Regions from separate parts of the Mesorhizobium sp. M8A.F.Ca.ET.202.01.1.1 genome, predicted to be linked through region 1. Evidence: riboswitches for the same ligand, from Rfam matches in the RefSeq annotation. Region 1 holds a riboswitch; each other region holds the start of a gene.
What was found. Region 1 has a riboswitch for cobalamin ahead of EN845_RS15955 (CbtB domain-containing protein). Riboswitches for the same ligand answer to the same signal wherever they lie in the genome.
Positions count from the first base shown of each region.

Region 2: linked by a shared signal. The riboswitch ahead of bluB (5,6-dimethylbenzimidazole synthase) and the one ahead of EN845_RS15955 (CbtB domain-containing protein) in region 1 are both predicted to bind cobalamin.
Region 3: linked by a shared signal. The riboswitch ahead of EN845_RS03085 (DUF1636 family protein) and the one ahead of EN845_RS15955 (CbtB domain-containing protein) in region 1 are both predicted to bind cobalamin.
Region 4: linked by a shared signal. The riboswitch ahead of EN845_RS30335 (aromatic ring-hydroxylating dioxygenase subunit alpha) and the one ahead of EN845_RS15955 (CbtB domain-containing protein) in region 1 are both predicted to bind cobalamin.

Region 1 is NZ_SRUN01000006.1:249,620-254,760, forward strand. Features, by position in the region: gene EN845_RS15945 (MFS transporter) at 1-616, shown strand, start outside; gene EN845_RS15950 (aromatic ring-hydroxylating dioxygenase subunit alpha) at 667-1,833, opposite strand; cobalamin riboswitch at 1,977-2,175, shown strand; gene EN845_RS15955 (CbtB domain-containing protein) at 2,211-2,390, shown strand; gene EN845_RS15960 (CbtA family protein) at 2,406-3,209, shown strand; gene cobU (bifunctional adenosylcobinamide kinase/adenosylcobinamide-phosphate guanylyltransferase) at 3,202-3,717, shown strand; gene cobO (cob(I)yrinic acid a,c-diamide adenosyltransferase) at 3,719-4,342, shown strand; gene cbiB (adenosylcobinamide-phosphate synthase CbiB) at 4,339-5,141, opposite strand, start outside.
Region 2 is NZ_SRUN01000015.1:96,692-101,832, reverse strand. Features, by position in the region: gene EN845_RS27870 (MFS transporter) at 1-244, opposite strand, end outside; gene EN845_RS27865 (TetR/AcrR family transcriptional regulator) at 364-972, shown strand; gene EN845_RS27860 (hypothetical protein) at 1,062-2,045, shown strand; partial or broken gene bluB (5,6-dimethylbenzimidazole synthase) at 2,213-2,719, opposite strand; cobalamin riboswitch at 2,891-3,073, opposite strand; gene EN845_RS27850 (histone deacetylase family protein) at 3,252-4,178, shown strand; gene EN845_RS27845 (exodeoxyribonuclease VII small subunit) at 4,182-4,433, shown strand; gene EN845_RS27840 (DUF2277 domain-containing protein) at 4,527-4,793, shown strand; gene EN845_RS27835 (pirin family protein) at 4,834-5,141, shown strand, end outside.
Region 3 is NZ_SRUN01000001.1:571,572-576,712, reverse strand. Features, by position in the region: gene EN845_RS03095 (helix-turn-helix domain-containing GNAT family N-acetyltransferase) at 125-1,060, shown strand; gene EN845_RS03090 (AraC family transcriptional regulator) at 1,069-1,902, opposite strand; cobalamin riboswitch at 2,111-2,320, shown strand; gene EN845_RS03085 (DUF1636 family protein) at 2,446-2,823, shown strand; gene EN845_RS03080 (ABC transporter ATP-binding protein) at 2,820-3,608, shown strand; gene EN845_RS03075 (ABC transporter substrate-binding protein) at 3,655-4,602, shown strand; gene EN845_RS03070 (iron ABC transporter permease) at 4,602-5,141, shown strand, end outside.
Region 4 is NZ_SRUN01000018.1:115,593-120,733, forward strand. Features, by position in the region: gene EN845_RS30330 (hybrid-cluster NAD(P)-dependent oxidoreductase) at 97-1,197, opposite strand; gene EN845_RS30335 (aromatic ring-hydroxylating dioxygenase subunit alpha) at 1,275-2,522, opposite strand; cobalamin riboswitch at 2,637-2,839, opposite strand; gene EN845_RS30340 (DUF680 domain-containing protein) at 3,334-3,534, shown strand; gene EN845_RS30345 (DUF680 domain-containing protein) at 3,608-3,814, shown strand; gene EN845_RS30350 (DUF680 domain-containing protein) at 3,879-4,127, shown strand; gene ugpC (sn-glycerol-3-phosphate ABC transporter ATP-binding protein UgpC) at 4,207-5,141, opposite strand, start outside.

The DNA of each region.
Region 1 (5,141 bases):
CCCGTCGATCCGCCCGGGCAAGACGCGGCCCGCCAATCCGCTCGCCAATATCGGCCGCTTCGTGGCGCAGCCGAGGCTCAGGCTCGCCTGGCTGATCGCCTTCGGCCGGTCCTGCTTCTGGACGACGTTTTTCGTCTATGGGCCGCTGTTCATGGTCATCACCGGGCAGGGCGATATCGCCGGCGGCCTGCTGGTCTCGGCCGGCAACGCGCTTTTGTTCATGGCTATCTTCTGGGGCAAGGCAGGAAAGCGCTTTGGCGGCCGGCGCACCATGACGTTTGCCTATTTCGCCATGTCGGCATCGCTGCTGGCCGCCGGCACGATCGGAGCGACAGCACCGTTGCTGACCGGCGCCTTCCTGTTGTGCGGCGCCTTCTTCACCATCGCGCTCGACGCCCTGGGTTCGACCGCCTTCATGCGCTCGGTACGCTCCTATGAGCGGGCGCAGATGGCGGCGGTCTACCGCACCTATCTCGATTTTTCCGAACTGACGCCGCCGCTGGTCTATTCGGTGGTGCTGGCGTTCTTCGGCCTGGGATCGGTGTTCGTCACCCTCAGCCTGCTGGCGGCGTTTTGCGGCTTCATGACCTGGCGCTACCTGCCGAAGTCCCTGTAGGTATGTCGATATTCAGGTGATGCCGGCCTGACCTGAATCTCGACATACCCTCATGTCACCGCCGCATGGCGCTCGCGCACCCAATTGTGGAAGCGGTGCAGATCATATTCCTCGGGCATCAGCACGCCGGCTGTGTGGCGCATCGAGCGTAGGCCCTTCTGGTTGACCTCGCAGATGGCGGCGTCCTCCTCCAGCACCTGTGTGCCAAAGGTGATGATGTTGTCGATATCGGTCTCGGCGAGGGCCTCGGGCGCGAACAGCCACTCCGCGACAAGCTCCGTCTGTTCGGGACCGAGCGGCACCAGGCGCACGGTCCTGACATAGTCGACATGGCCGACGATGAACATCGAGGGCAGGCTGGTGGCATAGGTCTGGCCGGCGCTGCGTTCCGCCGGCTTCAGCCCTGAGAAGACCGGCCCGTGCGTCTGGCCGTCGCGCGACCAGGTCTGGGCGCCTGCGCGCAAGCCGCCGGAAAATTCCGGCGCGTCATTGTCGGCGTGGCGGAGCCATTCGGGATCGTCATGCCGGCTCATCAGGCCGCGGCCATAGATCGGCACCAGCCGCGACAGGTCCTTGTGGACGCCCGGACAGTGCAGGCACTCGTTGAAGTTTTCCCAAAAGATCTTCCAGTTGCAGTTCATGACCTTGCGCAGCACATGGCCTGAGACCAGCGTTTCGAGCGGCCAGTTGCCGAGGTTGCCGGACGCGGGATCGAAGGAGGATTGCGCCGAGCCGGCGGCATCTTCAGCAAGATTGACGAAGACGAAGCCGCGCCACACCGAGAGCGCGACGCGATAAAGCGGGTGATCGGCCTTGTCGAAGCCGTCAGGCAGCGATTTCGACGGCACGCGCACCAGCTCGCCGCGCAGCGAGTAGGACCAGGCGTGATACGGGCAGGTTATCAGCCGCGCTTTCAGGCGGCCCTCGCTCTCCTGGCAAAGCTGCGAGCCGCGATGGCGGCAGGTGTTGTGGAAGGCGCGCAGCTCACCTGTGTCGTCGCGCAGCACGAGGATGTCCTGCGTGCCGATGCGGAATCGGCGGAAGGCAAGCGGCTGCGCCAGATCGGCCTCGCGGCAGACGAGCAGCCAGTCTCTGTACCAGATGGCGTCGAGATCACGCTTATAGCTCTCCTGGTCCCAATATGCCGATGAGGGCAGCGTCGGCTCGGTACGGGTCAGCCCGTTATAAGGATCGCGCTCGCTGGCATTGGGCTGCATGGCTGGCTTCCTGTGAGGCTTGCCAGCCGACACCCGGCCATGAAGTTTGTCAATCAGGACGGGATGGGAGCGGCTTTGCCGATACGACGCTCCTGCGCTGGCGGCTGTCGGAATTTGGTTTGCCGCGCGCGGCGAATTTCCCTATAGTCACCAACGTCGTCGGTTCCTTTTTGGGAGCCAAGAGGGAATGCGGTGCGGGCGAGGTTTCGCCCAATGCCGTGGCTGCCCCCGCAACTGTGTGCGGTAGTCCTCTCCATATGCCACTGAAGGTTTTCCTTCGGGAAGGTGGGGAAGGGCGCTTATCCGCGAGCCAGGAGACCTGCCGGCGACAGGAAACTGACTTCGATGCCCTCGGGTGGAGGGTGAAAGGACAAGACATGACTACCGCTACCGTCTCCCTCGGCGCCTCCGTCTCCTCGCAGTCGCGCTTCATGCAGCTCGCGCTCGCGGCGCTGCTCGGCATCTTCGTCGTTGGTTTTGTCGGCTTCTCACACATCGATGCGGTCCACAACGCCGCCCACGACTATCGCCACTCGATGGCCTTTCCCTGCCACTAACTGGGATCTGACATCATGAACCTTTTTCGCAACGTCGTGTTCGTCGCGGCGATCGCGGGGCTCGTGGCCGGTGTCGTTCTCGCCTGCATGCAGGCCTATGCGACCGTTCCACTGATCCTGAAAGCGGAAGTCTACGAAAAGGCAGGCGGCGGCCATCATCACGACCATGGCGCGGCACCCGCGGCAACCGATACCGGCGCCGTGAGCACGGCCGCTCCGGCAGGCAATGCCATGAGTTCCGCCGCGCCGGCAGCGGAAGCAGCTGCTCCGGTAGCGGAGGATGAAGGCTGGGCGCCGGCCGACGGCTTAGAGCGTTTCGCCTTCAGCGTGCTTGCCAATATCGTCACCGGCATCGGCTTCGCATTGGTCCTGGTCGCGGTTTCGGAATTCGCAGGCGGCGTCGGCAACTGGCGCCAGGGCGTTTTCTGGGGTCTGGCCGGCTTTGCCGTGTTCACACTGGCGCCTGGCCTCGGCCTGCAGCCGGAGCTGCCTGCAATGCCGGCGGCCGATCTCCTGCCGCGCCAGATCTGGTGGTCGGCAACGGTGGCGGCAACCGCTATCGGCCTTGGCCTGATCGTGTTTCGCAGATCGCTGCCGTTGACCATCCTCGCGGTCTTGCTGATCGTCGCGCCGCACATTGTCGGCGCGCCGCAGCCCGACAGCTTCGAGACACCGATCCCGGAAGGCCTGCATCATCAGTTCGTGGTGGCGGTGACGGTGACAAATCTGGTGTTCTGGCTGTTGCTCGGCGCGGTCGTCGGCGTGGTTCGCGGGCGCTTCACCGGCCCGGCGACCAGCCTGCGCGACAGCTTTGCCTGATCTGGGCAAGCTGACCTTCATCATCGGTGGTGCGCGCTCCGGCAAGAGCGCGCACGCCGAAACCCTGGTGACGGCATTGCCCCCGCCATGGGCCTATATCGCCACGGCGCAAGCCTATGACGACGAGATGCACGAGCGCATCGCGCTGCATCGTTCGCGGCGCGGCGAGGGCTGGTCGACCATCGATGTGCCACTCGACCTTGCCGAAGCGCTAGAGGCGTTGCCGGATGGTCAACCGGTGCTTGTCGACTGCCTGACGCTGTGGCTGACCAATCACATGCTGGCGGATCACGACGTCGAGGCCGTGTGCCGACGGCTGGCGGACGTTCTGTCGCGGCCGCGCGGGCCGTGGTTCGTGGTGTCGAACGAGGTCGGGCAAGGCATCGTGCCCGACAATGCGCTGGCGCGGCGTTTTCGCGACGACGCCGGTCGGCTCAACCAGCGGGTCGCCGCGGTCGCCGATACGGTGCTCCTGATGGTGGCGGGGCTACCGCTCAAGGTGAAATGAAATGACCGAAGACAAGGGCTCCAAAGACCGGGATGAAGAACGCCATCGCGCCAAGATGGCCAAGCGCAAGGCGGTGCAGGACGCCGAGGTCGCGGGCAAGACGATCGAGAAGGGGTTGCTGATCGTCAACACCGGCCCCGGCAAGGGCAAGACCACGGCCGCCTTCGGTCTCGCACTGCGGATGCTCGGCTACGGCAAGCGCGTCGGCGTCGTCCAGTTCATCAAAGGCAAATGGCACACCGGCGAGAAGGACGCTTTCGCCGCCTTCGGCGACCGGGTCGTCTGGCATGCGATGGGCGAGGGGTTCACCTGGGAAACGCAGGATCTGAAGCGCGACATCGCGGCCGCCGAAGCCGCCTGGGCCAAGGCCGTGGAATTGATTGGCGACCCCTCGATCAGCCTTGTCGTGCTCGATGAACTCAACATCGCGCTGCGCTACGATTATCTCGATCTCGACAAGGTGGTTGCCGCGCTCAAGGCTCGCCGCGAGGGCCTGCACGTTGTCGTCACCGGTCGCAACGCGAAGCCGGCGCTGGTCGAGGCGGCGGACCTGGTCACCGAGATGGGGCTGACGAAGCACCATTTTTCCGCCGGCGTAAAAGCGCAGCAGGGCATCGAGTTCTAGAACACCAGGATTGCGATCACCGCGATCAGCCCAAACAGGCCAATCAGCAAATAGTCGGCGACACGATAAAGTTGGAGCGCCCGCCGGATGTCGCCGCTGTCGACATCGCGTCGTCCGTCTTCGCCCATGAAGACGTCGTCGACCACGACGCCGCCATAGCTGCGCGGCCCGGCGAGCGCGAGGCCAAGTGCGCCGGCCATGGCCGCTTCCGGCCAGCCGGCATTGGGCGAGCGGTGTTTTTTCGCGTCGCGCCGTACCGCCTGCCAGGCATTGCCGGGGTCGGTGCCCTTGACCAGGAAAGCGGCCAGCACAATCAGCACCGCCGTCAGCCGTGATGCCGGCAGGTTGATCCAATCGTCGAAGCGTGCCGCCGCCCAGCCGAAGGCCTCATGGCGTGGGGTGCGGTGGCCGATCATCGAATCGGCGGTGTTGGCGGCCTTGTAGGCGGCGCCGCCGGCCAGCCCGCCGACACCGGTCCAGAAGGCGGGGGCGACGATGCCGTCGGAGAAATTCTCCGCCAGGCTCTCGATCGCCGCCCGGCAGACGCCGGCGCGGTCCAGCGTTTCGGGATCGCGGCCAACGATTCGCGAGACGGCGGCTCGGCCCATGTCGAGGCCTCCGCTGTCGAGCGCGTCGGCGACGGCTTCGACGTGTTCGTAAAGGCTTTTCTGCGACAGAAGCGATGTCGCCAGAAGGACGGCAATGATCAATCCCAAGGGGACGAACCAGAGCAGGACAAGCTGCACGCAAAGACCTGCTGCCGCCGGCACCAGCACGATGACGAGAAGCGCCTGGACAC
Region 2 (5,141 bases), on a different contig from region 1:
GGACCACGATGCGTGTCTGGCCCAGACGGTCCACCAGTCTTGATATTTGCGGCGCCACGAAAGCGTTGCCCAGCGCGAAAGTCGCCGAGACCGCGCCGGCCAGCCAGTATTCGCCACGCGTCTGAGACAGCATCGCGACGATGCCGATCGGTGCCATGGCGATCGGTAGGCGCGCCAGGAAGCCGGCGGCCGCAAAGCCTTTGGTTCCGGGGGCTCGAAAGATTTCCGAATAGGGGTTTTGCATGGCTGGTTCCTCGACAAAGGATGATGCGACAATTACATACGATGCGTATGAATGTCAGGTAGTTCATACGTTGCGTATGTCAATTGGCATACGAGACGTATGTGGATAGGTCCAGAACAATGCACAGACCCCGCAAGGAGATGATTGCCGAGACGCGAGCCAAGCTGATCACGGCGGCCCGCCAGGCTTTCGGCACCATTGGCTACGCCGAAGCGTCGATGGACGATTTCACCGCGTCGGCCGGGCTGACACGCGGCGCCCTCTATCATCACTTCGGCGACAAGAAGGGACTGCTGCAGGCGGTTATCGCCGAGATCGACGCGGAAATGGCCGCCCGGGTGAATGAGGTCGCGGCGAGGGCGCCGACCCGCTGGCAGCATTTCGTCGACGAATGCACGACCTACATCGAAATGGCACTGGAGCCGGAAATCCAGCGCATCATGTTCCGGGACGGTCCGGCCGTGCTGGGAGACCCGGCGCAATGGTCGAATGCCAATGCCTGCGTCGGTTCAATGACCGATCATCTGACGGCGCTGCAACAGGAGGGGATGGTGGTGCCGGGCGTCGATCCCGAAACGGCGGCGCGATTGATCAACGGTGCGAGCAGTCAGGCCGCACAGCGGATCGCCAACTCGAACGATCCCGAAGCGACGTCGAGGAAGGTGGTGGCGGCGTTCAAGCAATTGCTCGAAGGCCTGCTCGAGAAACCGGAAGCACAGCCAAACTGAGCCGCCGTGGCGCTTCCGCCACCGCCTGCAATTGACAATAGCCGGTTTGGGCGCATCCTCCCCAGCCATCTCTGAGGGGAGAATCGGGCATGTGGGATTTCGATATCGGCAGGTCGGTGTCCATCATGATGCGGACCTGGCCTTTCATTGTCTTTCGCATGGTCGTCTATTTCGGCATCACACTGGCCTACGTCATGGCCACCGGCACCGGTGCCTCGGTCGGCTACGGCGTCGGACATATCTCCACCGATCCCGACGGACCGTTGTCCTTTGCCCTTTGGGGCGGTGTGGTCGGTTTCGGCGTCGTCTCGATCGCCGTCTACTGGATCCGCGAATACATCCTCTACGTCGTCAAGGCAGGCCATATCGCCGTCATGGTGCATCTGATCGACGGACATGACGTTCCCGACGGCCAGAACCAGATCGCCTACGCGAAAGAGGTTGTGACCGAGCGCTTTGCCGAGGCGAACATCCTTTTCGTCGTCGACCAGCTGGTCAAGGGCGCTATCCGCGCCATCACCGGCCTGCTGGGTGGCATCGCGGCCTTCCTGCCCATCCCCGGTCTGAGCGGCCTGGTCTCGTTCCTCAACACGGTGATCCGGCTGTCGCTGACCTATGTCGACGAGATCATTCTCGGCTACAACATCCGCATCAATTCGTCCTCGCCGTTCGAGACGGCGCGCCAAGGCGTGGTGCTCTACGCCCAGAACGGCAAGACCATGGTCAAGAACGCCGTCTGGCTGGCGGTCATCATGTGGGGGGTGTCTTTCGTGATTTTCCTGCTGATGCTGGCTCCGGCAGCCGCCATTCTTTACGTCATGCCCGGGCAACTCGCCGGCTGGGCTTTCGTGCTCGCCATCGTCTTTGCCTGGGCTTTCAAGGCGGCCTTCATCGAGCCATTCGCCATTGCCTGCCTGATGCAGGTCTATTTCAGGACCATCGAGGGCCAGGTGCCTGATCCGGCCTGGGACGCCAGGCTGGCCGAAGCCTCATCGAAGTTCCGGGAACTCAAGGACAAGGCGCTCTCCACCTTCGGCGGCTCGCGCTGGGGCACGGCCGGCGCGACGCGCTGATCGGCGGGGCTGGCGGGCGCACCTGCGACGGTGTCGAGGCGCGCCACCGCCAATTTGAGCGGTGCCTCACCCTGGCCGCAAAACGTCTCGCTCATGATCAGGTCGGGCAGCGGCAGGCGTCGGCCCCAGCCATGCGTTTCGAGGTCCGGTTTCGGCGCGAACTCCGAGACACGGCCGACGCAAAGATAGGCGATCGGCGTCACGTGGTCGGGGACAGACAGCAGGCTTTTCAGCGCTTGCGCCTCGATGATGCTGACCCAGCCGACGCCAACGCCTTCAGCGCGCGCGGCCAGCCAGAAATTCTGCACCGCGCAGACCGTGCTGTAGAGATCCATTTCCGGGTTGTGCCAGCGCCCCAGCGGCGAGCCTTTCGAGCGCTCGCGGTCGCAGGTGATACAGATGTTGAATGCGCTTTCGCAAATGCCTTCGAGCTTGAGCTTGCGGTAGAGCGCCTGCCGGTCTGCCTCGATTGCCGGCAGTTCCTGCTCGCGCGCGGCAAGGAACAGGTCGCGCACCTTCGCCCGTCGCGCGGCATCGCGGATGACGATGAAATTCCAGGGTTGCATGAAGCCGACCGATGGCGCGTGGTGGGCGGCAAGCAGCAGCCGCGCCAGCACTGCATCGTCGATCGCCTCCGATGTAAAATGGCTGCGGACGTCGCGCCGCGTGAACATGGCGCGATAAACCGCGTCACGCGCTATCTGATCAAATCCATCGCCCATTGGAGCGGTCATGGCTTCCGGCATCGCTTATCCCCTTGCGATTGCAGCAGTTCAAATTCTCAGAGCGAACTTTGCGCGTCCAAGAGGACCCACATCGCTCTGATGTCATCCGCCTGACCATGCGGATGACGATGCCTGCCAGGCCGGTCTTCTGGCTCGGGATCAACCCGCGTCCGGTGCCTTCCCGTCATCGACAGTGGCATTTACCGGCGCGGTCCCCCTTACAGCGTTGGGCACGCCACGGAATTCAACCGTGTTCCCGATTCTCCCGCCGGAGCATTTGCAGCCAAGTGAAATCATTTGGCGTCGCAGAATGCGGCTAAAACAAACAGACCGGCAGGCACCAGGCAGTGGCGGCAACCTTACGCCGAAGCCCCAGCGCCGCCAATCCCCGCAGCGACGCCAATGGACGCAGGCGTGATTTTCCCCAGCGATCAAGCCGCTGCGCATGGCCATTACGGCGCCGGGGCACTAGATAGGGGAGATGGCTACCCGTCTCTACACGCACCCCATCTTTCTCGAACACATCACCCCGCCGGGTCACCCCGAGCGGCCCGACCGCCTGCGCGCCATCGAGCGCGTGCTCGACGACGAAGCTTTTGCCGCGCTCGACCGCGTCGAGGCACCGCAAGGCGACGAGGCGACGATCCTCTATGCGCATCCCGCCGATTTCGTCGCGCGTGTCCGCGCCGCCATCCCCCACGAAGGCATTGCCCACATCGACGCCGACACCACCGCCAGCCCGAAGAGCTGGCAGGCCGCGATCACGGCGATCGGCGCCGCCAACGCCGCCGTCGACGACGTCTTTGCGGGCCGCGCCGACAATGTCTTCGTCGCCGCCCGTCCGCCTGGCCACCATGCCGAAAAGACCACGGCAATGGGCTTCTGCTTCTTCAACACGGCCGCGATCGCTGCCCGCTACGCGCAGAAGAGGCACGGCGCCGAGCGTGTCGCCGTCGTCGACTGGGACGTGCATCACGGCAACGGCACGCAGGATATTTTCTGGGACGATCCGTCGGTGCTCTATTGCTCGACGCACCAGATGCCGTTGTACCCGGGCACCGGGGCGAAGAACGAGACCGGTGCCGGCAACATCGTCAACGCGCCGCTGGCGCCACAGACCGGCAGCGAGGTGTTTCGCGATGCCTTCCTGTCGCGCGTGCTGCCATCGCTCGACAATTTCGCCCCCGACCTGATCATCATTTCGGCCGGCTTCGACGCGCACCACCGCGACCCGCTGGCCGAGATCAATCTGACCGAGGACGATTTCGACTGGGCGACCGGCCAACTGATGCAGCGCGCCGCACGCCACGGCGGCAACCGGCTCGTCAGCCTGCTCGAGGGTGGCTACGATCTGCAAGGATTGGCATTTTCGGTCGCCGCCCATGTCGGGCGACTGATGAAAGGATGAATGATGAGCGGTGAGATCAACGAAGACGTCAAGGCGATGAGCTTCGAACAGGCACTCGACGCGCTGGAGAAGATCGTCGATGATCTGGAGCGCGGCGACGTGCCGCTCGACCAGTCGATCCGGATCTACGAGCGCGGCGAGGCGCTGAAGGCGCATTGCGACCGCTTGCTGAAGGCAGCCGAGGACAAGGTCGAGAAGATCAGGCTGTCGCGCGATGGCAAGCCGGTTGGAACCGAGCCGCTCGACGCGGACTAAGGCGCCCTCGCAGTCTTACCGATTTTTGGACACGATCATGATTGAGGATACAGTTCGTCCCGATTGAAACGGACAAGAGGAGGTTTGGAAACGATGTGCAGAAACATCAAGACCCTGTTCAATTTTGATCCGCCGGCAACCAACGACGAAGTCCGCGACGCGGCACTCCAGTTTGTCCGCAAGCTGAGTGGAACGACGCGGCCGTCGAAACAGAACCAGCATGCGTTCGATCATGCTGTCGAAGCCATCGCGGCATCGGCACGCGAATTGCTTGATTCCCTCGAAACCCACCAGCATCCGCGCAATCGCGAAGAGGTGGCGGCCAAACTAAGAGCAAAGGCCGCGATCCGCTTTGCCTGATGCGGCTGAGGCAGCCACCGAGCGCTGACCAGGAGAGTTCATGAGCTTCTTCCCGGGGAAAGACCCTGAGGCCGGCGATGCCTTCGCCAGCGACCAGATCGAGTTGATGGTCATCCCCAACGCCAAGGATATTGGCGGCTTCGAAGTGCGCCGCGCGTTGCCGACCGCCAAGAGGCGGCTGGTCGGGCCGTTCATCTTCTTCGACCGCATGGGCCCGGCCATCCTGCGCGCCGGCCAGGCGCTCGATGTCCGTCCGCACCCGCATATCGGCCTGTCGACCGTGACCTATCTGTTCGACGGCAAGATCCGGCATCGCGATTCGCTCGGCACCGAAATGGTGATCCAGCC
Region 3 (5,141 bases), on a different contig from region 1:
CTAGGGGCTGCGCTCCTCTTCGCTCCTTCTCCTAGAATGACGAAGTTGTGAAGCGCCTCGTTACAATGACTTTATTGACTAAGTCAACTAAATGATTGATCCTGTCCACGACAGGAGGACTGCCATGACGATCCACGACCACCCCGGCAAGGAACGCATCGACGCAGTGCGCGCCTTCAACCGCTTCTACACCCGCCAGATCGGTGTGCTCGACGAAGGTTGGCTGAAAAGCACCTTTTCGCTTACCGAGGCGCGGGTGCTCTATGAGCTTGCCCATCGCGACGGGCTCGTCGCCAGCGACCTGGTGCGCGATCTCGGCCTCGACCCTGGCTATGTCAGCCGTTTGCTCAAAAAATTCGAGGAACGCGGTCTGGTCGAGCGCGAAGCCACCGAAGCGGACGCGCGCCGCGCCTCGATCGCGCTGACGCCGGCGGGCAGGGAAGCCTTCGCGCCGCTCAACCAGGATTCGCACGACCAGGTGCGAGCGCTGCTCGATCGACTGGCGCCCGTCGACCAGGATCGGCTGGTCAAGGCCATGCGCATCGTTCAGGACCTGCTCGGCGACAGACCCGAACCCAAGGTGCCTTACATCCTGCGGCCGCTAGAGGTTGGCGACATCGGCTGGGTCACGCGCCGCCAGGGCATGCTCTACGCGCAGGACTATGGCTGGGACGAAACCTATGAGGCGCTAGTCGCTGAGATCCTCGGCGAGTTCGTAAAGAAATTCGATCCGAAATGGGAGCGCGGCTGGATCGCCGAGCGGGAAGGCGAGGTCGTCGGCTCGGTCTTCGTCGTGCGCAAATCCGATCAGGTGGCCAAGCTGCGGCTGCTCTATGTCGAACCGTCGGCGCGAGGCCTCGGCATCGGCAAACGGCTGGTCGAGGAATGCATCGGCTTTGCCCGCGCCAGGGGGTACAAGACGCTGACTTTGTGGACCAACGACATTCTGACCGCGGCCCGGCACATCTACCAGGCGGCCGGTTTCAAGCTGACCGAGGAAGAGCCTCACCATTCCTTCGGCAAGGATCTGGTTGGACAGAACTGGGATCTGGAGCTGTAGCGGCGCCTCTATGCCTTGACCGGCACCCAGATCTCCAGCCCGCCATTGCCGGTGCGGGCATCGAATTCGGGCCCATAGCGCTCGAATTCCGGCGCGTCGGCGATTTCATGGCCGGAGGCCGGGAGCCAGCTGTTCCAGATCGTGTTGACCGTGCGCCGGATGGTCGAGATGTGCTCGCGATGCGTGAAAACGGCGTATTTCCGCGCCGGCACGCGCACCCGGTAGAAGTCCTTCGGCAGGTCGGAGAAGTCCGACACTTCGACGCCGACGACATAGTCGAAATTGCCGGCATCGTCGCCGTTGAGGCAGACACCGTAGAAAACGCCTGGGACTTCGCCGGGTATGTTGCCGATATAAGGGCTGAAACGCTGCCACTGCATCGGAATGCCGGCGCTCGATTCGCAGCTGTAGCGCTCGCCGAAGCCGGCGATGAGGAAAGGTCGGCTGGTCTCGAAGCGCGGTGGTTCGAGGCTGGTGAGCAGGGTATGGTCCATCAGGATAGGCTCCACGAGATCGAGTGTCTTGGTCGAACCTTGCGCGCGCACCAGTTCCGGCGTGGTGCCGAACTGGTCGCGGAAGGCACGGGTGAAAGCCTCATGCGAGTTGTAGCCGGCGTCGAGCGCGACGCACAGTATGTCGGGCGCGCCGCCGGCGAGCCTGCGCGCCGCTTCGGTCAGCCGGCGCGAGCGCATGTAACCCATGACGGAACGGCCGGTGGCCGCGCCGAAGGCGCGTGTCACATGAAAGCGCGACACGCCGCTGCTTTGGGCGACGTCGTCGAGCGTAACAGCCTCCGGCAGATGGCTTTCGACAAACCATAGCGCTTTCTCGGTCGGGTTCATGTGTTCCTCGCATGTGGCGTCTTCACTCTGGCGCCTCGTTGCCCGGCCAGTTTGATCGAAATTGCGCATGGCGCAAAATCGAAAACGGCAACGCTGTCAGGCGTGGACGTAAAGTCCGTGCACGCCATGCCGACGGCAGGCTTGCTCTCGTATAAGTTCTGTTATAACAAAACAAGGCAGTCGCCTTGCCTCGAAACCGCTCGCGGCATAGGCTGCGACTCGTGATGGTCCCCGAGCCGAAAGGCGAGGGGTGAAAAGGGAACGCGGTGAGACCCGGTTTTGGGGTCGAGGCCGCGGCTGCCCCCGCAACTGTAAGCGGCGAGCAAGATCCGGAACGCCACTGGCCGGCAAGGCTGGGAAGGCAGGATTGCGCAGAGACCCGTGAGCCAGGAGACCTGCCATCACTGAGTTGACCGGACGGGGTGTGCCGGGAGGAAACGTGGACATCGGTCTTGTCGGCCGGTCGACCAACATCCTTCCGTCGCCAGTTTTGAAAGTGACGGGAAGTTGGACGGCACAATCGATCGTATTCAGCCCAGCCCCATGCACCAGATCATCGTGTGCACCCTTTGCCGCGACGTGCCGACCGGCATCAGGTCGGGCGAAGGTTTGTGCGCCGAGTTGCGCTTCCGCCTCTCGGCCCAGCCTGACGTGGCGCATGGTTTCACGGTCGAGGGCGTGGCTTGCATGGCGGGTTGCGCGCGCCCCCTGACGGTGGCTTTCCAGGCACCAGGCAAGGCCGCCTATCTCTTCGGGTCGATCGACGCGCAGGCCGACGCCGCCGACCTCGTGCGATTTGCCCGGCTCTACGCTTCGCTTGCCGACGGCTGGTGCAATTCCGGACAACGTCCGCCGCGCCTGGCCGGCAAGACGCTTGCCCGCATTCCGGGGGCGGGCAAGCTGGCGGAAGGCAGTCGATGACAACGCCGCTTCTCGATGCGTGCGACCTGGGCGCGATAGCGAATGGCCGGCATCTGGTCCATGCGGTCAGCCTGTCGGTGACATCAGGCGACCGCCTTGCCATCATTGGCCCCAACGGCGCCGGCAAGACCACGTTGCTGCGCATGTTGTCCGGCATGCTCAGGCCGAGCTTCGGAGAGGTGAAGCTTGGCGGGCGGCGCCTGGACATGATTTCGCCCGCCAAGCGGGCCCTGCATATCGCCGTCGTGGGCCAGAGCGACCAACCGGATCCGCGTTTGGCGGTGATCGACTATGTCGAGCTTGGCCGCGTCCCGCATGCCGGCCTGAGGGGCCGGAGCGAGGAACGCGACATTGTGGTGGACGCGCTGCGCCGGACCGGCCTGTTGTCGTTGCTCGGCCGGAGCATCGGCTCGCTGTCTGGTGGCGAACGCCAGCGCGCCCAGCTTGCGCGTGCCATCGCGCAGGAGCCCAAGATCCTTTTTCTCGACGAACCGACCAACCACCTTGACCCGCGCGCCCGCGCGCAGCTGCTCGAACTGGTGGCCGGCTTCGGCATGACCGTTATCGCGGTGCTGCACGATCTGACCCTGGTGGCACCCTTCGCCACCAGGGTCGCGGTGATGAACGAAGCCCGGCTGCAGGCGCTGGCGCCGCCGCACGAGGCGTTGACGCAACAGCTGATCCGCGAGATTTTCGGCGTCGACGTGTTTCGCCTGCGCCATCCCACCGAGGATCGCGAACTGACGGTGTTCGACCTTCCGAACCGCGCCTCGCCGCCATCCTGATCAACGCCCCTCATCGTCCGACACGGTTCAACCAAGGAGCAAATCCGTGAAACGCCTTGCCTTCTCGCTCGCCCTCTCGCTGCTGGCCTCGACGGCCTTCGCCTTCCCCGTCACCGTCGACAGCTGCGGCAAGCCGCTGACCTTCGACGCTCCGCCGAAGCGCGCCGTCATCCATGATCTCAACATGGCCGAGATGGCCTTCGCGCTGAAGCTGCAGCCTTCGATCGTCGGCCTGACGGGCATCAGTGGATGGTACAAGGTCGGCCCCGAATTCAAGGCCGAACAGGGTGCCATTCCCGAACTGGCGCCGAAATATCCGACCCTGGAGAACCTCGTCGCCGTCGAGCCCGACGTCTTCTTCGCCGGCTGGTACTACGGCATGAAGCCCGGCGGCGACGTGACGCCCGACACGCTCGCTCCGCACGGCATCAAGACGCTGGTACTGACCGAAAGCTGCGTCCACCTCGACAAGAGCCGCCCGGCCGCCTCCATGGACCTGCTCTATGGCGACCTCGAAAAGCTGGGCAAGATCTTCGGCAAGGAGGCAGAAGCGGAACAGCTTGTTGCCGGCTGGAAGGCGCAACTCGCCGAGATCAGCGCCAAGGTCGGCAGCGCGAAGGGAACACGCGTGTTCCTCTACGATTCCGGCGAGGACAAGCCGTTTACCGCGGGAAAATTCGCCATCCCCAGCGCCATGATCTCGGCGGCCGGCGGCGACAATATCATGGCCGACTTGGAAACGAGCTGGGGCAACACGGACTGGGAGACGGTGGCGGCGCGCAATCCGCAATTCCTCATCCTGCTCGATTATCAGGACGGCGGCGGCTACAGGAAACTGCTCGATTTCCTGAAGGCGCACCCGGCGATGAAGGAGACGGACGCGGTCAGGAACGAGCGCTTCGTGGCGCTTCGTTATGCCGAGCTGACACCAGGACCGGCGAACATCGAAGCCATCGGCAAGATCGCCAGGGCGATGCATCCGGAAGCGTTCTGATGGATCTTGCCCGAGAGCACAAATCCGGCGTGCTTTCAGGGCACAGGGCCTTCACGCTGGCCATGACGGCGGGCGCGGTGACGCTCGTCGCTCTCGCGCTGCTGTCGATCGCTTATGGCTCGACGCTGATACCTCTGAGCGATGTCATCGCCGCCCTTGGCCGTGCCGTCGGACTGGACGAGCCTGAGATATCGGGCCCGGTCGGCAAGATCGTCGTCGACCTGCGGCTGCCGCGCACGATCCTGGCGATCTGTGTCGGCGGCGGGCTGGGCATCGTCGGCGCGCTTTTGCAGACGGTGACCCGTAACGATCTTGCCGACCCCTTCCTGTTCGGCCTGTCGTCGGGGGCCGCCGCCGGCGCGGTTTCCGTCATTACCGTGTTCGGCGACAGTTTCGGCATCTGGACCTTGCCCGTGGCTGCGTTCACTGGCGGCATCCTCGCCGCCTCCATCGTGCTTTTGCTGGTGGCGCGGGTGAGGGGGCAAGGTCCTGAGCGGCTGATCCTCGCCGGTCTTGCCGTTTCCTTCATGTTCACGGCC
Region 4 (5,141 bases), on a different contig from region 1:
CACCGACAACGCCTGTAGACTTTCGGTCGTTCCTTGGCAAGGTAACCTTGCCGGCAAGGCGCCGACATTTCCGGGATCAGTCGAAGGACGGGCGGATCAAGCCTCGATTTCCAGCGCCGACAATGGCTTGGAACAACAGGCCAGGATGAAGCCGTCGTCGATCTCATGATCGAGGATGCCGCCATTGTGACTCATCTCGACGCTGCCGGAGACTTTCTTCACCTTGCAGGTTCCGCACAGGCCGAATTCGCAGGCCGCCGGTATCCGCACGCCCGAGGCGCGCGCGGTCTGCAGCACGGTCTGGCCGGCGACGCAGTCGGCGTCGACATCCGAAAGCGCGAAGCGGATCGGCGTCGCGGCTTCGACGGAAATTGCCGCGCCGGCTTCAGCCGGCGCGGCAAACGGTGCCGGGACTTCGTCCACGGTCGGCGCGGCAAAGCTTTCCTGATGGTACTTTGCCATGTCGAAGCCGGCGGCTTCGAGCATGCCGCGCACGGCGCGCATGAAGGGATCGGGCCCACAGCAGAAGATTTCGCGTTCGCGGAAATCGGGTGCCAGGAGCGGCAGCCGGATGGCGTCGATGCGGCCCATATGGCCGTACCAGCCCTCGCGGCTCGACCGCTCCTCGATCATGAAGCCGAGCGACAGGCCAGGCATGTGGCCCCCGAGCAGTTCGAGTTCCTTGCGGAAGATGATTTCTTCCGGGCGCCGCGCGCAGTTGACGAAACCGACATCGGTCCATGGCGCACAGTCGTTCAGCCAGCGCAGCATCGACATCATCGGCGTCACGCCGGAGCCGGCCGAGACGAACAGATATTTCGCCGCCGGATGGCTGTGCAGTGAAAAGTCGCCGCCCGGTCCATAGGCCTTGACGTGCGAGCCGGGCGCCAGGTGATCGAACATCCAGCGTGTGCCGATGCTGCCCGCCTGCGCCTTCACCGTCACCGCGATCGAGAACGGCCGCGACGGCGACGACGACAGCGTGTAGGTGCGCATCAGCGGCCCATCCGGCGTCGGCAGTTCCAGCGTCACGAACTGGCCCGGCTTGTAGCGGAACCAGGTCTGGTTGTCGGACCGGAAGGTGAAGGTCTTGACGTCGGGCGCCTCGTCGCTGACACCGGTCACTTCCAGCACCTGCAGCCTGTCGTTCCAGGGCGCCATCTGGTCGAGATGGCGATAGAGGCCAAGGTCGGTCATCGCATTCATCCCTGCATACCTTTCATTTTGCGGATGTCGTGATCCCAAAACCGCTGCACACTTTTGGGTGACATGCGCTAGGCGACGCTGCGCAGCGCCGGCCGCCCGCCTTCGGCCAGGCGCGGACCGATGAAGCGGGCATACCAGTCGACGAACTGGATGACGCCGCCTTCATGCAGCTCCGAATACGGGCCGGGTTCATAGGCCGGCGACAGGATACCGAAAGCGTTCTCCTCGACGATCCGGCGGTCCTGGTCGTTGGTCTCGGTCCAGACATGGGTGAGTTCGGCGAGATCGTAGTCGACACCCTCGACCGCGTCCTTGTGCACCAACCACTTCGTCGTCACTGCCGTTTCGGTGGCGCTGACCGGCAGCACGCGGAAGGTGACGGCATGATCAACGAGGATGTGGTTCCAGGTCGTCGGGTAGTGATAGTGCATCAGCGTGCCGATGCGGTCGGCCGAAACGCTGTCGGACAGGTCCTTCCTCACCGCCCGCTTGCCGGTCATCGTGTAGCTCTGGGCGTCGCGCAGCAGCGGCGCGCGGGTGGCGCGGTATTGCCCGGCCGGGTCGATGCGGAATTTGCTGGGCAGGCCAACAGCTTCGCACTTCGCCCAGTGCGCCAGCATCTCCGGATCGCTGTCGGCGCCTTGCACGCCGGTCACGGTCGGTGCTTCCGGGAAGGTCTTGCACAGTTCGGGATGATTGCCCGCGCAATGATAGCATTCGCGGTTGTTTTCCCAGACCAGCTTCCAATTGCCCTTCTCGATGATCGTGCTCTCGAAGGCGATCTTGGCCTCGCTCAGCCGGTGCGGCTTGAGATAGGGCTCGATCATCGCCCGCATCGGCGCGAAGTCGGCCGGCTCCTTGGCCAGGCAGATGAAGACATAGCCGGCGACGCTTTCGCAGGCGACCGGCTTCAGCCCGAACTGGCTCTTGTCGAACCCCTCGGCCATCTGGCGGGCGAACAGCAGGCGCCCGTCCAGCTCATAGGTCCACTGGTGATAGGGACAGACCAGTTTGGCGGCCATGCCCTTGTCGCTGTTGCAGACGCGGCTGCCGCGATGGCGGCAGGAATTGTGGAAGGCGTTGATCTTGCCCTGCTGATCGCGCACCAGCACGATAGGATAGTCGCCGATCTGCACGGTGATGAAGCTGCCCGGCTTGGGCAATTCGCAATCATGGCCGATGAACAGCCAGTCGCGATACCAGATCAGCTCCATGTCGAGCTTGAAGTAGTCCGGGTCGGTGTAAAAAGGCTGTTCCAGCGAAAAGCCTTGTCTGCGGCTGTTCAAGAGCCTCAGCATGTCGTTGCGCGCGTCCATGTCCTGTCCTCATTTTCAAGGACTGAACTGGTGGTGATTGAGGAAGGACTGGACGCAGATCGGCGCAAAGCCGGACAAACACCATCCGCCTCTTGACCGCCCACCGCGATCAGTCGAGTTCTAGCCATCTCGGGCTGGTTTCCGGGCTCTGGAGTCGTCCTTACGGACCATCGCGACACCTTCCCAGGCTTACGCCCAGTGGTCTCCCGTTGCGACTTGAACTCCACCACCGTTGCGGGGGCAGCGCCGGAATCTGACCGGCTTCCCAATTCTCCGCTCCGTCGTCACGCAGCGGCACCTGAGATGCCTGATCTAATCACGGCAGGGTTTGCGACATCGGCATGAAAGCGACATCGCATCCATGCGGCGCGACACGCATGCTGGAACGTCGTGACAGGGGTCGCATCATCAAATCGCCTTCTGTCGCCAGGCGCGCCGGCACCGTTTTTTCGACCCCTTTGCCGGGGGCGAAAAGGTTAACAGTTTCGAAAAGTGACTATTAGCAGATTCTAAAATCGAACCGAACGGTTCGTTTCTGTTGACGGTGCGTGCAGGACGGTGTGAACGCCGAGCCTCCGATACAGTTGGTGATCGGGGTGCCATTTTTAGCTAACTGATTGATATAACGACAGAAAATAACAGATGTGGAAATCACTGGCACAATTTCAAGTGGTAGAGTCATGGTCCACGCTGAACAACTTCGTGATTGGAAACAGCAGAGGTCCTCTCCCACATCGGGGCGGTCCGAACGACGCGATTTTAATCCCAAGACACGCCGCTAGACGGACGGAAAAATACTGGAGTACCCAAAATGAAAAAGATTGTTCTCACTGCCGCCGCCCTTCTGGCCATTTCCGGCAGCGCCTTCGCTGGTAGCGACCATTACGGTTCGAACGCCGCCACCCCCGCTGCCACTGTCGACAGCTCGTACACCGCTTCGACCAGCAAGTCGGAGCCGGCTGCTCAGACGCCTGCCCAGGGCGCCGACCACAATCTCTTCGGCAACAACTAACAGCCGATCCCCGGCTTGCGGCGGGGCGACCCTGCCGCGCGGGGTGGATGCCACAAATTCAGGAGTACCTAAAATGAACAAGATCCTCATTGCCGCCGCCGCCGTCTTGGCCCTCTCCGGCAGCGCCTTTGCCGGCAGCGACAACTACGGTTCGAGCGGTGCCAACCAGGCGGCTGTCACGTCGACCGACAACGCGAACACCGCGTCGATCGGCAAGTCGGCTCCGGCCACCGAGGCGCCTACCCGGCCGGGTAGCGATCGCAACCTCTTCGGCCGTTGACGCCTGTTGCGAGTGGCGGGCTCGCTCGCCACTCGTGGAATTCAAGACGTTAGGAGTATTGGAAATGAACAAGATCCTCATTGCTGCCGCCGCCGTTCTGGCCCTCTCCGGCAGCGCTTTCGCCGGCAGTGACAACTATGGCTCCAATGGCGCCAATCAGCCCACTGCATCGTCGACCGTCAATGTCGATACGTCGCATACGGGTTCGGTCCGCAACAGCGACTCACCCATCTACAAGCTGCTCAACTCGTCCGGCGACGTGCAGAAGTCCGCCCCTCACGGCGCAGACCGCAATCTCTTCGGCAACAACTAACCAGCCGTCGTGATGTATAAAAAGAGAGCGGCGGGCCTGCCCGCTGCTCTCTTTTTTTGTTGTCGAGACATGGCTGGCCTCAGGCGGCTTTTGCTTCCGCTTCGTGCAGCGCGAACGACCGTCCATCCGCATCGAAGATATGAAGGTCGCCGGCATTGGCGGTCAACTGCAGCGTCGAGCCGCGCCTGACCTCGACATTGCCCGGCAGCTTGGTCACCAGCGGCAGGTCGGCACGGCCGATGTCGATATAGACCAACTGAACCTCGCCGAGCTGCTCGACATAATCGACCGTCCCCTCGAACAGATAGTCCGCACCACTGGCGATCGCGAGATCTTCCGGCCGCACGCCGAAGCTGACCGCCGCTCCCTTTGCCGAAGCAGGCGTCGCGATCGGCACCGTCGCCTTGCGGCCGCCGACATGGCTGATGATGGTCGGGTTGCCCGTCTTGTCGACCGTGGCCGGCAGGATGTTCATGGCCGGCGAGCCGATGAACTGGGCGACGAATAGGTTGCCGGGGTTCTTGTAGAGCTCCATGGGCGTGCCGACCTGCTCGATGTGGCCATCCTTTAGCACCACGATGCGGTCGGCCAGCGTCATCGCCTCGACCTGGTCGTGGGTGACATAGATCATGGTCGTGTTGGGCATCGATTCCTTGAGCTTGGCGATCTCGATACGCGTGGCGACGCGCAGTGCCGCGTCAAGGTTCGACAGCGGTTCGTCGAACAGGAACACTTTTGGATTGCGCACGATGGCGCGGCCGATGGCGACACGCTGACGCTGGCCGCCCGACATCGCCTTGGGCAGGCGGTCGAGATATTTGGTCAGCTGCAGGATTTCGGCGGCCTGCCGCACCCGTTTGTCGATCTCGGCCTTGCTTTCCTTGCCGATCTTCATCGAGAAGGCCATGTTGTCGTAGACTGTCATGTGCGGATAGAGCGCGTAGGACTGGAACACCATGGCGATGCCGCGCTTCGATGGCGGCACGTCGTTGACCACCTGGCCGTCGATCTTGA